3 regions of the Vibrio sp. YT-19(2023) genome follow, and region 1 is predicted to be linked to each of the others. Evidence: riboswitches for the same ligand, from Rfam matches in the RefSeq annotation. Region 1 holds a riboswitch; each other region holds the start of a gene.
What was found. Region 1 has a riboswitch for thiamine pyrophosphate ahead of thiD (bifunctional hydroxymethylpyrimidine kinase/phosphomethylpyrimidine kinase). Riboswitches for the same ligand answer to the same signal wherever they lie in the genome.
Positions count from the first base shown of each region.

Region 2: it holds a riboswitch for thiamine pyrophosphate, as region 1 does, so the genes downstream of both, thiC (phosphomethylpyrimidine synthase ThiC) here and thiD (bifunctional hydroxymethylpyrimidine kinase/phosphomethylpyrimidine kinase) in region 1, are expected to answer to the same signal.
Region 3: it holds a riboswitch for thiamine pyrophosphate, as region 1 does, so the genes downstream of both, thiB (thiamine ABC transporter substrate binding subunit) here and thiD (bifunctional hydroxymethylpyrimidine kinase/phosphomethylpyrimidine kinase) in region 1, are expected to answer to the same signal.

Region 1 covers NZ_JAWOQN010000028.1:50,125-54,829, forward strand. Annotated here, with positions in the region: gene R7E78_RS18595 (ABC transporter substrate-binding protein) at 1-872, opposite strand, end outside; gene R7E78_RS18600 (ABC transporter permease) at 920-1,720, opposite strand; gene R7E78_RS18605 (ABC transporter ATP-binding protein) at 1,713-2,468, opposite strand; gene thiD (bifunctional hydroxymethylpyrimidine kinase/phosphomethylpyrimidine kinase) at 2,458-3,315, opposite strand; TPP riboswitch at 3,413-3,520, opposite strand; gene R7E78_RS18615 (TldD/PmbA family protein) at 3,832-4,705, shown strand, end outside.
Region 2 covers NZ_JAWOQN010000042.1:1,268-5,972, forward strand. Annotated here, with positions in the region: gene R7E78_RS21510 (multicopper oxidase family protein) at 1-435, shown strand, start outside; gene crcB (fluoride efflux transporter CrcB) at 559-942, shown strand; TPP riboswitch at 1,003-1,101, shown strand; gene thiC (phosphomethylpyrimidine synthase ThiC) at 1,265-3,205, shown strand; gene R7E78_RS21525 (thiamine phosphate synthase) at 3,205-4,620, shown strand; gene R7E78_RS21530 (HesA/MoeB/ThiF family protein) at 4,607-4,705, shown strand, end outside.
Region 3 covers NZ_JAWOQN010000016.1:60,011-64,715, forward strand. Annotated here, with positions in the region: gene mpl (UDP-N-acetylmuramate:L-alanyl-gamma-D-glutamyl-meso-diaminopimelate ligase) at 1-1,004, shown strand, start outside; gene R7E78_RS13635 (flavin prenyltransferase UbiX) at 1,010-1,648, shown strand; TPP riboswitch at 1,686-1,822, shown strand; gene thiB (thiamine ABC transporter substrate binding subunit) at 1,895-2,887, shown strand; gene thiP (thiamine/thiamine pyrophosphate ABC transporter permease ThiP) at 2,929-4,515, shown strand; gene thiQ (thiamine ABC transporter ATP-binding protein) at 4,515-4,705, shown strand, end outside.

The DNA of each region.
Region 1 (4,705 bases):
TCATCGTAGCGTTTCAGATCTACTGCGGATGGACGAAGAGCGAAACGAGTTAGCGTGTCGTTCCAAGCGCGTTGGTTAAGCTCGTTGTTGAGCGTGTCTGGTGAATAAGCCACGAACTCTTTCCACGACTCTTTTGGATGGTTAACGATGTAAGTGGTCGCTTGCTCTAGTGCTTTGTTGAATGCCTTGATGGCTTCTTTGTCGTAGTTTTTTGCATTGGCTACGAAGACTAACTCGTCATACGCTGGCACGCCGTGTTCTTCAGGGAAGAAGGCCTTAGCTTTATAACCTTCTAGTGCCAGTTGGTTGGTTTCGAAGTTACGTAGACCGCCCCAAATCGCATCCACCTTGCCAGACGCAAGAGACGAAGACAGCGCCCAACCTACGTTGATGATTTGTACGTCAGAAAACTTCACGTTTTCTTGCGCTAGCATGGTGCCGATTGTCGCTTCTTCGTTGCCTGCGATCGCAATACCGATCTTCTTGCCTTTCAAGTCGCCAAGGTTTTCATTCTTACCGTTATCCAGCACCATCAACGTGTTGAGTGGCGTAGCAATCAAAGTCGCAGAGCGGATTAGTGGCAAACCCGCCGCGACATCGATAGTTAGGCTTGGTTGGTAAGAAATCGCCATGTCGACTTTACCCGCCGCGACCAACTTAGGTGGCGTGCTTGGATCTGCCGGCTCTTGAATGTTGACCTTCAAACCTTGTTCTTTGAAGTAACCACGCTCTTTGGCAATCACGATAGGACCATGATTTGGGTTGACGAACCAATCCAACATCAGTGTCATCTCTTTTTCTGCTGCAAGCACATTGGTTGATACCACTGAAGCGAGTAGAGCAGCAGCGCTCATAAGTTTGTTTTTATTCACGGGGTTCTTCCTTTTCTTTCCCAATTTTCTTTGGTTATTTTCTGTAATTATTTGCTTTCCCAAGGGATGGCTTTTTTCAATAATTTATCGGTGATGAAGTAGAGTGAGATAGACAGCACGGCTAGGATAAACAGCGCCGCAAACATCTCATCAATGATCATGCGAGCGTTGGCTTGGAGCATCAGATAACCCAAGCCTTCACTTGAACCTACCCACTCACCGACCACTGCTCCAATTGGCGCAATAACGACGGCAACACGAATACCTGAGGCTAAAGTTGGTAGGGCGGCTGGCAATTGAATATGACGAAGTAGCTGCCATTTAGACGCGCCCATGGTCTTGGCAAGATCGAGGTAACCTGTTGGTGTATTGCGTAAGCCGTCATAGCAACATGTCGTGATGGGGAAAAAGATGATGATCGCTGCCATGACGACTTTCGATGCAATACCGTAACCCAGCCAAAGCATGAGCACTGGCGCGATGGCGAACACAGGGATCGCTTGGCTAGCAATCAGAATAGGCAATAACCAACGCTTCAGCGGCTCGAACATCAGCATTTGCAATGCGAACAGCAAACCCATCGATAATCCAAGCGCCAAGCCAAGTAAGATCTCTTGCGCGGTAACCCAAGTATGTTTGAGCAAGACATCGTAACGAGTGACCAATCTATCCAGCACTTCAATTGGTGAAGGTAAGATGAAGCCTGGCATGTCGAATACCACCACAACCAACTGCCACAATCCCAAGATCACCGCAGTGCTGATTACCAAGCGCAGAGCTGGATGGGTCACGCGTTCTTTTTTACCAATACGTGCCGAAACGGAGTTGTACTGAGTCATATCACTCATAGTCTTTCTCCAATTGATCCAAAATCGCTTGTTGAAGCGCGGCGCACTCTCCATCGAGAACTCGTGGTGGCTTGGAATCCGGAACAACCAAGTGCTGAGCTTGCGCAGGCGTGCCTTGCAGTACATAGAGTTGGTGAGCTAATCGCACCGCTTCTTGTGGGTCGTGGGTAATAAGAACAACGGTTTTATCTTTCAGTAACTCGGCAGACAAGGTTTGCAACTTATGGCGAGTAACCGCGTCCAACGCAGAGAAAGGCTCATCCATCAGAACCAGAGGCTTGTCTTGCATCAGAGTGCGAGCAAGGGCAACACGTTGTCTCATGCCGCCAGAGAGCTGAGCTGGCTTAGCATCCGGGTAATCGGCGAGTCCCACTTGGCTGAGTAAAGTCAGTGCACGTTGTTTATTTTGTTCTGGTGCTTGCTCTTGAGAAAATCGAGAACTGAGGCAGACGTTGTCTAACACATTCAACCACGGCAGCAACAAGTCTTGCTGCGCCATGTAGGCAATACGCTTGTGTAAGGTGATGCCATCCGTGGTCGTTAACTCGCCATGCCATTCGACTTTGTCGTCTAACAAACCCGCTAGATAACGAAGGATCGTCGTTTTTCCGCAGCCACTGCGACCAAGTAACACTGTCCATTGATTAGCAGGAATAGTCATACTCAACCCTGCTAGCGTTGGTGTTTGGCTGTCTTTGTATCGCAGACTAGCATCGGAAAGCTGAATGCCAATCGCGTTAGCGAACATAAGTATGACCCGCAAAAAAGTGGTTCACAGGGCCATGGCCTTTACCTACATCCAATTCATCAGCGTGCGCGATAGCTTGGCTGATGTACTGCTTACCCAGGTGCACCGCTTTGTGTAGGTTGTTGCCTTGGCCAAGATAAGACGCAATGGCGGAAGAAAGTGTACAGCCTGTGCCATGGGTGTTTTTGGTTGGAAATCGCTTGGCGCTAATTAACTCGGCACTGTCTTGCATGATAAGCAGATCGTTGCTGTTTTCATTTTCTTCAAGGTGACCGCCTTTGAGCAGAATAGCTTTGGCGCCAAGCGCACGAAGGTCGGTAATCATATCGTTCATTTCAGATTCTGATTGAGGCATTGGCTTACCCGTCAATGCTGCGCCTTCGGGTAGGTTAGGGGTAATGATGTCTGCGAGCGGAATCAATTCTTCTTTTAAAGTGCTGATTGCCGACTGTTCCAGTAATAGATCGCCGCTGGTGGCCACCATTACAGGGTCAATCACGAGGTGTTTTGGCTGGTATTGTTTAATTTTGTCAGCAACGACTTTGATGATGTTGGAATCGGCCAGCATGCCCACTTTTACTGCAACGATGTTGAGGTCGGTGAATACCGCATCGAGTTGACTCTCTACATGGTCGAGAGGAATTGGGAAAATCGCAGAGACGCCTTGAGTGTTTTGTGAGGTGATGGCGGTAATCACTGAGCAGGCAAAGCTACCAGTTGCGGACATCGCTTTGATGTCAGCTTGAATACCTGCACCGCCACCACTGTCTGAGCCCGCGATGGTCAATACGATAGGGGTAGGCAAGGCTGGCGTTTGATGTGAATGAGGTTGTGATTGCTGCGTCATGGTCGCTCCTACTACAAGACGTATAGGAACTGACTTTGACCATTGCAGATAGATCGATTTTTCGATCGCTATCGCTTACCTAAGAGGGGCGACGAAAGGCAAAGTGTGCATAGTTCCCTACGTCAGTGCTAACTGAATCAGGTTCAACGGGTCTCGAATTTCGATCTCAGCCAACACTTGTCGTGTGGCCCCCCGACTATTTCGTTCGGATGATAGCAGGACCATTGCGGAAGGGATACGTTTTTTGAGCGTCATTATAATGAGTATTCAATTATGCGAGGTGAGTGATAAAGTAAGCACCTAAATGGTTTGCTGGGTGGAATTTACTAGTGCAACGCTCTGGTGAATGAGCAGAACCTGGAATATTTAATAAATAATCGTGGTCTCGTTAAGCAAGGATTAGCACAAAACAAGGTTAAAAAACTGTTAAAATTTAACGTGTTGCCAATTTAACTTTGTTGAACTTTTTCACAGTTAATTAGGAAGGCTAAGACGATCATCGAGCAAGGAGACTTCATGCTTAATTCTGTAACAGCGAAGTCAGTGATCGATCATGCGCTCTTTTTGGGGGCTGATTTCGCTGAACTATTCGTTGAACATCACCAAACCAACACTGTCCAGATCGCATCTGGTGAGGTGGACAAGGTTAACTCGGGTATCGATTTTGGTATCGGTATTCGTCTCTTCTTCGGTCATAAAGTGCTTTACGGTTACACCAACAGCACAGATGAAACTGAACTTAAACGCGTAACCTCACTGCTTGCTGCAAAAGATAAGCGTGAGCAAATCGCGTCAGCAGGTTCTCTCAATCTGAACCGCTACCCAATACAACATGGTTGCCGCATGCCGCTAGGTAAGGATGCTAACCTAGATTCAAAAATCGCGTTTCTATTGAAAGTTGACCAAGCAGCACGTGCAGAGAGTGAACATATCAGCCAGTTTATTGGCAGCGTGCTTCAGCGCGAACAGCAAGTGTCTATCTTCAACTCAGAAGGCCTACACGTTGACGATACTCGCCACTACATTCGTGTTGCTGGTAACACTGTCGCGCAAAAAGGTAATGAGCAGTCTTCTGGTATGGAAGGTCCTGGCGCTCTTGCTGGTTGGGAATTCAGTGAACAGCTTGATGCCAAAGAGCTAGGTCAAACTATCGCGCAGCAAGCGTTAGTAAAACTTGGCGCGGATGCTTGTCCATCGGGTGAAATGCCGGTGGTGATTGGTAACGGCTTTGGCGGCGTTATCTTCCATGAAGCATGTGGTCACTTGCTAGAAACCACTTCAGTTGCGAAGAAAGCATCAGTCTTCCACGACAAGATGGGCGAAATGGTTGCTCACACCGCAGTGAATGCAGTCGATGATGGCACCATGACCAACGAATGGGGCTCGATTC
Region 2 (4,705 bases), on a different contig from region 1:
CCAGCTCTCGATTTGAAAAATGCAGAGCAAATCGATTATGTGTTTGAGTGGGAGGGGGCGATCACTCCTGCTGATAAATCGGGCAAAGCGATACCTAAGTTCTGGCTGATGAACAAACGGGCTTGGGAGGGAATGAGCAAAGATAATATTCCAGCGCCGCTTTCAACATTGGAGATGGGAAAAACCTATATCTTCAACCTAAAGAACGTCACCCAATATCATCATCCTATTCATCTTCATGGACACACATTTACGGTTCTTGAGTTAGATGGCAAAAAACTCGACGAACCGTTTCATACCGATACGGTCTTGCTTGGAAATAACGGCAGTGCGAAAGCGGCATTTGTTGCAGATAACCCTGGACGTTGGATGTACCATTGTCATGTGATCGAACACATGAAGACGGGTTTGATGGGCTACATCGAAGTAAAGTGACTCCTGTAACTTTTAAAATCTTGATAAGTTTTAAGCGCTATACTTTGCTGAATTCTAAGATTGTATAATCACTATTGCCGTAAATTTGATTACAATGTCGCCATTAACTTTTCTGGGGGAATTATGGGACAACTATCCGTTTTGGGTTTTATTGCATTGGGTGGTGCATTTGGTGCATGTTCTCGTTACTTAATTTCTGAACTTTGTGTCATTTTATTGGGGCGTGGTTTTCCATATGGTACGTTAACCGTTAACGTTGTTGGCTCATTTATGATGGGCTTATTGATAGCAGCTTTCGATAGTGAACTTTTGGCAACGGAACCTTGGCGACAAGTGATTGGCTTGGGTTTTTTAGGGGCACTAACGACGTTTTCCACCTTCTCGATGGATAATGTGTTGCTTATGCAGCAGGGCGCTTTCTTTAAGATGGGGTTGAACGTATTGTTGAATGTCGTGTTAAGTATTTCAGCTGCGTGGATAGGCTTTCAATTATTGATGCGCAGCTAGCAAAGTAGTTAAAAATTGAACAGGTCGGCTTGGTTTCACCAAGCCGTTTTTATATACTGACATCACTTGTCGGAGTGCCATAAGGCTGAGACCGTTAATTCGGGATCCGTTGAACCTGATCAGATTAGAATCTGCGAAGGGAACAAGAGAAGATATTCACACCGGAGTTCTTTCTGGTTGATCTATCAAAAGTCGAATGTTGTTACAGGCAAATATCGTAAGCTTTAACTAGCCTTAATTTGACTCCTCTTGTCGCATCTATCCGCCAAGCATTTTTATCCAATTACTTTTTATCTAGTATAACAAAGCAAGGAAAAATGCTATGTCGAGTCGCAAACAAGCGAGACTGGAAGCAAAACAGTTCATTGATACACTCTCGGTACAACCGTACCCCAATTCAAGCAAAGTCTACGTAGAAGGCTCACGTCCAGATATTCGTGTGCCAATGCGTGAAATATCACTCGCTGATAGCCTTATTGGGGGCACAAAAGAAGCGCCTATATTCGAACCTAATGAGCCAGTACGCGTTTACGATACGTCGGGTGTATACACAGATCCAGAGCACACCATAGACCTCTATAACGGCTTACCTAAGCTGAGAGAAGGGTGGATTGAAGAGCGCGCCGATACTGAGCTACTTGATGAAGTAAGCTCGGTGTACACCAAAGAACGCTTAGAAGACGAAACACTAGACGATCTTCGTTACGGTAATCTACCACGTATTCGACGTGCCAAAGATGGCCATTGTGTGACTCAATTGCACTATGCTCGCAAAGGTATTATTACCCCAGAAATGGAATATATCGCGCTGCGTGAAAACATGGGGCGTGCCAAGTATCGCGATGAAGTGCTGAATCAACAGCATCCGGGTCAAAGCTTCGGAGCGAACCTACCAAAAGATATTACCGCCGAATTCGTGCGCAAAGAAGTCGCCGAAGGTCGCGCTATTATCCCTTCCAATATTAACCACCCAGAATCCGAACCAATGATCATTGGACGTAACTTTTTGGTCAAAGTGAACGCCAACATCGGTAACTCATCGGTCACTTCTTCGATTGAGGAAGAAGTAGAGAAGCTCGTTTGGGCGACACGTTGGGGTGGAGATACCGTTATGGATCTCTCTACTGGACGTAACATCCACGAAACTCGCGAGTGGATTCTACGTAACAGTCCGGTTCCGATCGGTACCGTTCCAATGTACCAAGCGCTTGAGAAAGTGAACGGTGTTGCGGAAAACCTTAACTGGGAAGTGATGCGCGATACCCTGATTGAGCAAGCAGAGCAGGGCGTTGACTACTTCACTATCCATGCCGGTTTACTACTTCGTTATGTGCCAATGACTGCAAAACGCGTTACTGGCATCGTTTCTCGTGGTGGCTCTATCATCGCGAAATGGTGTTTAGCGCATCACCAAGAAAGCTTCTTATATACCCACTTCCGAGAGATCTGTGAAATCTGTGCTAAGTATGATGTCGCACTATCTCTCGGTGATGGTCTGCGTCCTGGTTCGGTTGCCGATGCTAACGACGAAGCGCAATTTGCAGAGCTTCGTACTCTTGGTGAGTTAACCAAGATTGCATGGGAATATGACGTACAGGTGATTATCGAAGGTCCTGGTCATGTTCCAATGCATATGATCAAAGAGAACATGGAAGAGCAGTTAGAGCACTGTCATGAGGCTCCTTTCTATACCCTTGGTCCATTGACGACAGACGTCGCTCCTGGCTACGACCATATTACTTCAGGCATTGGCGCTGCGATGATTGGTTGGTATGGCTGTGCGATGCTTTGCTACGTAACTCCTAAAGAGCATCTTGGTTTACCAAACAAAGAAGACGTGAAAGTAGGCATGATAACTTACAAGCTTGCTGCGCACGCCGCGGATTTGGCGAAGGGACATCCTGGTGCACAAGTTCGTGATAACGCGCTTTCTAAAGCTCGCTTCGAGTTCCGCTGGGAAGACCAATTCAACTTGTCACTCGATCCAGATACCGCGCGCGCTTTCCATGACGAAACCTTGCCTCAAGAGTCTGGAAAAGTTGCTCACTTCTGTTCGATGTGCGGGCCAAAGTTCTGCTCGATGAAGATCTCGCAAGAGGTTCGAGAATATGCGAAAGACACTGAGCAAGTTGCTGCGGACCAAGCTATCTCAATCAAAATGCTGGATGACCCTCTTGAGGGGATGCGTCAGAAATCGCAAGAATTTAGAGAGTCAGGTTCTGAGCTATACCACCCAGCAGCACATGCCGAGGTAAGTGACTAATGAGCAAAATCCTTATTCCGTCATCGTTGATTGAACTGACTGGTTTAGTTCAACAATGTTTGTTGTTGGCGAAAGAACAGGGTTTTAGCATCGAAGACATTGAGTTGGGTGTGAGCCCAACTCAATCTATTCAGCTTGTTCGCGGCCAACAGATCACACACATAACGACTGATCTCATTGATGATTATGACTCTGAGCATGAGAGTTCATTTGTGCTCTATTACCGTTCTGCTTTGTCGGTAGAAGCATGTGCTAAGCAACCGTCGAAAGCGATTTATATTTGTATTGCTGATACGCAGGTATCCGATGAAAAGGAGAAAGTGCTTCAGCTTGATATCTGGCGTCACCCAATTAACAACGAAGTGAGAGCGCTTTCCGTTAAGTCCAAATTCAACGCAATGTTCGATCCTGAACATCACCTTGCTTGGATAGTAACGCTGACAGTACTCGATTTCCCTATCGAAGATGCGTTAACACTTGCTCGAGGAATGCTAACTCAACAAGCGAATGTTTCACGTGAAACACTGTTGAATGACAACCTTGATGAGGGACGATCTACTCAATGGGCTGACCAATTTGATGATTTCCCCACACCTGTACTGGAGGATAACCGACTAGGTATTCAAGTTGGTTGGTCTGCACAGGGTGAGAGCGTTAGCTTTCCAACTCTAACTAAGCAAAGTCTAGGGCTCTATCCAGTCGTTGATGATGTTGCTTGGATTGAGCGTCTACTGCCACTAGGCATCAACACTATTCAACTGCGAATCAAGAACCCACAACAAGCCGATTTAGAACAACAGATCATTCGAGCAATTGAGCTAGGTCGTCAGTATCAAGCACAAGTGTTCATCAATGACTATTGGCAGTTGGCAATCAAGCATGGCGCTTATGGCGTCCACCTAGGACAAGAAGACATAGAAGAATCGAATTTGGCTCAGCTAACTAAAGCCGGCCTTCGTCTTGGTCTTTCTACCCATGGTTATTATGAGCTACTACGCATCGTACAAATTCATCCTAGTTACATCGCGCTAGGGCATATTTTTCCAACCACCACAAAACTGATGCCATCGAAACCACAAGGCTTGGTGCGCTTGGCTCTGTATCAAAAGCTGATTGATAGCATTCCTTATACAAATACAGAGGCTACTTTCCGTCCTTCAAAAGACAAAGCAGTTAGTGACCATGTGCTTGGCTTTCCGACGGTCGCGATTGGTGGTATTGACCAATCTAATGCAGACCAAGTTTGGCAAACAGGTGTTTCTAGTTTGGCAGTTGTGCGTGCTATTACGTTGGCAGAATCACCTCAGTCCGTCATCGAGTTCTTCGCACAACTGATGAAGGAAAGACAGCTAACGTTTACTGATCAGAATAGTGAATTGGCGCATAACAAGAGAGGCGAGCATGCTCACGGATAAGCAGTTTCTTCGCTATCAGCGCCAAGTAGCTCTGCCTGAAATTGCCGAAATTGGGCAAGAACGTTTGAGTAAATCGCATGTGCTG
Region 3 (4,705 bases), on a different contig from region 1:
GCATGCTTGCCTGGATACTTGAAGATTGTGGTTATCAACCGGGTTTCTTAGTCGGTGGGGTACTCGGTAACTTCGGAGTGTCTGCTCGTTTGGGTGAAAGCATGTTTTTTGTCGTTGAAGCGGACGAATATGACAGTGCTTTTTTCGATAAGCGTTCTAAGTTTGTGCATTACCATCCTCGCACTTTAATCATGAATAACCTTGAGTTCGATCATGCTGATATCTTCGATGATCTAGAGGCGATCAAGCGCCAATTCCATCATTTAGTGCGAACGGTTCCCGGCAATGGCTTAATCTTAGCTCCGAAGCAAGACCAAGCTTTGGCGGATGTATTAGAGCGTGGTTGCTGGACAGAAAAACAGTTCTCTGGTGAGAATGGTGACTGGCAAGCGCACAAATTAGTGCTTGATGGCTCAAAATTTGACGTTGCGTTGAAAGGCGAGAAGGTTGGTACCGTCGAATGGAATTTGGTGGGTGACCACAATGTGGATAATGCGCTGATGGCAATCGCTGCTGCACGACATGTTGGAGTCACTCCGGATCTTGCTTGCCAGGCATTAGGGCGTTTCATCAATACCAAGCGCCGTTTAGAGCTGAAAGGTGAAGAACAAGGTGTGACGGTTTACGATGATTTTGCGCATCACCCAACGGCAATTGAACTTACTGTCGGTGGTTTGCGTAACAAGGTAGGTGAAAAACGCATCCTAGCTGTGTTAGAGCCGCGTTCTGCCACCATGAAGCGTGGCGTACACAAAAACACACTTGCAGAGTCACTACACAGTGCAGATGAAGTCTTCTTGTTCCAGCCAGATAATATCGAGTGGTCTGTGCAAGACATTGCCGACCAATGCACACAGCCAGCGTTTGTCGATGCGGATATAGATAACTTTGTAGCCAAGATCGTCGAACGTGCGCGACCAGGTGACCAAATTCTAGTCATGAGCAACGGTGGCTTTGGTGGTATTCACGGAAAACTTCTTGAGCAGTTAAAACAAAAAGCCTGATTGATATGCAAAACAAAACACAACCCTCTCATAAAAAAGCCATCACGTTGGCATTAACGGGCGCTTCTGGTGCTCCCTACGGCCTTCGTCTTTTAGAATGCTTGGTTGCGGCGGATTATCATGTCTACGTTCTGATTTCTTCGGCAGCTCGTGTTGTGATGGCAACCGAGCATAATCTTAAGCTGCCAAGTGGTCCAGAAGCAGCGCAGCAAGCATTGGTAGAGCACCTGAACTGCAATCGAAATAACATCACCGTTTGCGGTAAAGACGATTGGTTCTCGCCGGTTGCCTCTGGTTCTGCTGCACCCAAGCAAATGGTGGTTTGCCCATGCTCTGCGGGAAGCGTTGCAGCCATAGCACATGGTATGTCGGACAACTTGATCGAACGGGCCGCTGATGTAGTAATGAAAGAGCGCGGGCAGTTGTTGCTCGTGGTTCGCGAAACACCATTTTCAACGCTACATCTGGAGAACATGCACAAACTGTCGCAAATGGGCGTCACCATCATGCCAGCAGCTCCAGGCTTCTATCATCAGCCAAAGAGTATTGAAGACTTAGTGGATTTTATGGTGGCGAGAATTCTTGACCACTTAGGTATTGAGCAAGGTTTGGTGCCTCGTTGGGGTTATGACCAGCGCTCGTGAGCTGATTGTGTAACCACTCAAATACCTTTACAATCCATCCAACTCATCGGGGAGCAAACCCATTTAGCATTGAGTCAATCAATGCATTGGGGCGCTGAGACCTAAGTGTTTAACTAGGGACCCGTATTACCTGAACCAGATAATGCTGGCGTAGGAATTGAGTCTGGATATTGGAAGTCCTTAATAGCCGCCTCAAACCCTGTGCCGCTCAACTTATTTCTCTGAAATACTCATGGAGAGCGAGCAGTGAAACCTACTCTAAATCTGATTGCCCTAGCTGCAATCACCTCTACTTCAGCGTTTGCCGCTGAAAACACATTAACCATCTATACCTACGACTCTTTTGCCGCAGATTGGGGGCCGGGTCCTAAAATCGAGCAAGCTTTTGAAGCAAAATGTGGCTGTGACGTTAACTTCGTAGCGTTGGACGATGGTGTGTCGATTCTGAATCGTCTTCGTCTTGAAGGCGGTAATAGCAAAGCGGACATCGTATTAGGTTTGGATAACAATCTGATGGCAGAAGCGAAGAAAACCGGTCTGCTTGCCGAGCACAATGTGGATACGGCTAACACAGTGTTACCAAACGGTTGGAGTGACACGACGTTTGTACCGTACGATTACGGCTACTTCGCGTTTGTGTACAACAAAGAGAAACTGGCTAATCCGCCGAAAAGCATGAAAGAGCTGGTGGAAACGCGCGACGATCTGAAAGTGATTTACCAAGATCCGCGGACTTCAACGCCGGGCCAAGGCTTAATGCTATGGATGAAATCTATTTATGGCGACGATGTGACGCAAGCGTGGCAGAAGCTAGCGAGCAAAACCGTAACGGTCACGAAAGGTTGGTCTGAGGCGTATTCTATGTTCCTCAATGGTGAGTCCGATTTAGTGCTTTCTTACACCACTTCACCTGCGTACCACTTAATTGCGGAAAACGATTCGAAGTTTGCTACGGCGAATTTTGCTGAAGGCCACTACATGCAAGTTGAAGTAGCCGCCAAAGTGAAAGGGGCAAAAAATTCAGAACTTGCTGATCAATTTATGAGTTTCATTTTAAGTGATGAGTTCCAATCGGCGATGCCAACGGGTAACTGGATGTACCCAGTCACTGACGTTGAGTTACCTAAAGGTTTTGAAACTTTGAGTGTTCCAAGCAAGTCGTTGAGCTTTAGTGCTGATGAAGTGGCAAAAATGCGTAAGTCTTGGATTCGCGAATGGCAAAGCGCATTGACGTTTTAGCTGACGTTTCCATCCTCATCTGAATGAGATAGGTTTTACCTTTGAATTCTGTTCCAAAAATAGGTTTAGGGGTCGCGATGATCATCGCGACCTTTGTTATTTCTGCCCTAGGTGCTTTGATTGTTCAAGCCCCTTCACTTGATGTGTCTGTGGTATGGGGCGACCCGTACTATCAACATGTCACCAAGTTCAGTTTCTACCAAGCGTTTCTTTCCACATTGCTCAGTGTTGGCTTTGCCATTCCAGTAGCGCACGCACTTTCGCGTCGCCAATTTATTGGTAAATCATTACTGCTTAAGCTATTTGCATCGACACTGGTTTTGCCGGTTTTGGTTGGTGTTTTTGGGCTGTTAGCGATTTATGGCAACAGTGGTTTGTTGGAGCAGTGGTTGCAAAGTTTCGACACTAAACTGCCATTCTCTATTTACGGTTTGAACGGCATTTTACTCGCCCATGTGTTCTTTAATTTACCTTACGCGGCACGATTGCTTCTGCAAGCCTTGGAGTCTATTCCTGCCGAGCAGCATAAGCTTTGCGCGCATCTTGGGATGAGCCATTGGGATAAGTTTCGCTGGGTAGAATGGCCGCGTTTAAGGCAGCAGCTTCCCCACGTTTGTGGGTTGGTGTTTATGTTGTGCTTTACCAGTTTTGCCACTGTAATGGCGTTGGGGGGCGGGCCAAAATCCACCACCATTGAATTGGCCATTTACCAAGCGATTAAGTTTGATTTTGATTTACAAGCTGGGGCGTTATTGGCGCTGTGGCAGATGCTGTTATGTGGACTGCTTGCTATTGGAGTGCAGAAGTTAACAAGGCCTGTTTCTATCAGTGCTGGAAGCACATCGGTACAGCAATATTTAACGAAGGATCATGGGTGGTCAAAAGCTTGGGATAGCTTTTGGATCATAGGTGCCTTTTTACTGGTAATACCGCCGTTATTGATGGTGTTACTGAGTGGCATCAACCAACAAGTTTGGACAGTATTAACCGATGAGCGTTTTTGGTCTGCGCTATTGAACTCCCTCAAAGTCGCCTGTGTCGCTAGCGCGCTTGCGGTCGCTGCTGGGGTGTCCATACTATTGACCAGTCGCCGTTGGCGGTTGCAGTACAAAAACACGCGAGCCGATCAGATTGAGTTAATCGGCACCGTTATTTTGGTGACTCCAGGTCTGGTGATTAGCACCGGTTTATTCTTACTACTGCGCGCATTTACCGATGTTTTTAGCTTGGCATTTTTTGTCGTGATTTTGGTGAACGGTTTGATGGCTTTGCCTTACGTGATCAAAACGCTAGCGCAGCCAATGCTGCACATTGAACAACAGTATCAGTATGTATGTGCCAGCTTAGGCATGCGTGGCTGGCAACGGTTTAAAGTGGTGGAGTGGCAGGCGCTACGCAAGCCGTTTGCACATGCGTTTGCGATCAGCTTTATGTTTGCGATTGGCGATTTAAGTGCTATTGCGTTGTTTGGCGGGCAAGAGTTCCGCACTTTACCTCTGTATTTATTCCAGCTGCTTGGCAGCTATCAGATGGACGCGGCTGCGGTGGTATCGGTGACCTTATTGTTGTTGAGTGTGGGCTGTTTTGCCTTGATTGAGAAAGTATTGAAAACGAAGGAGAGAGCGTAATGTTAGTGTTGGATGATGTGCAGTACACCTACCAACGTGAACTGTTTCGTTTTGACTTAACGATTGAGCAAGGACAGATTGTGTCGCTGATGGGACCAAGTGGGGCAGGGAAGTCAACCTTGCTGGCGTTGGTGGCAGGATTCATCCATCCTGACCGTGGTGATATTTGTGTTGATGGTGAGTCCATTGT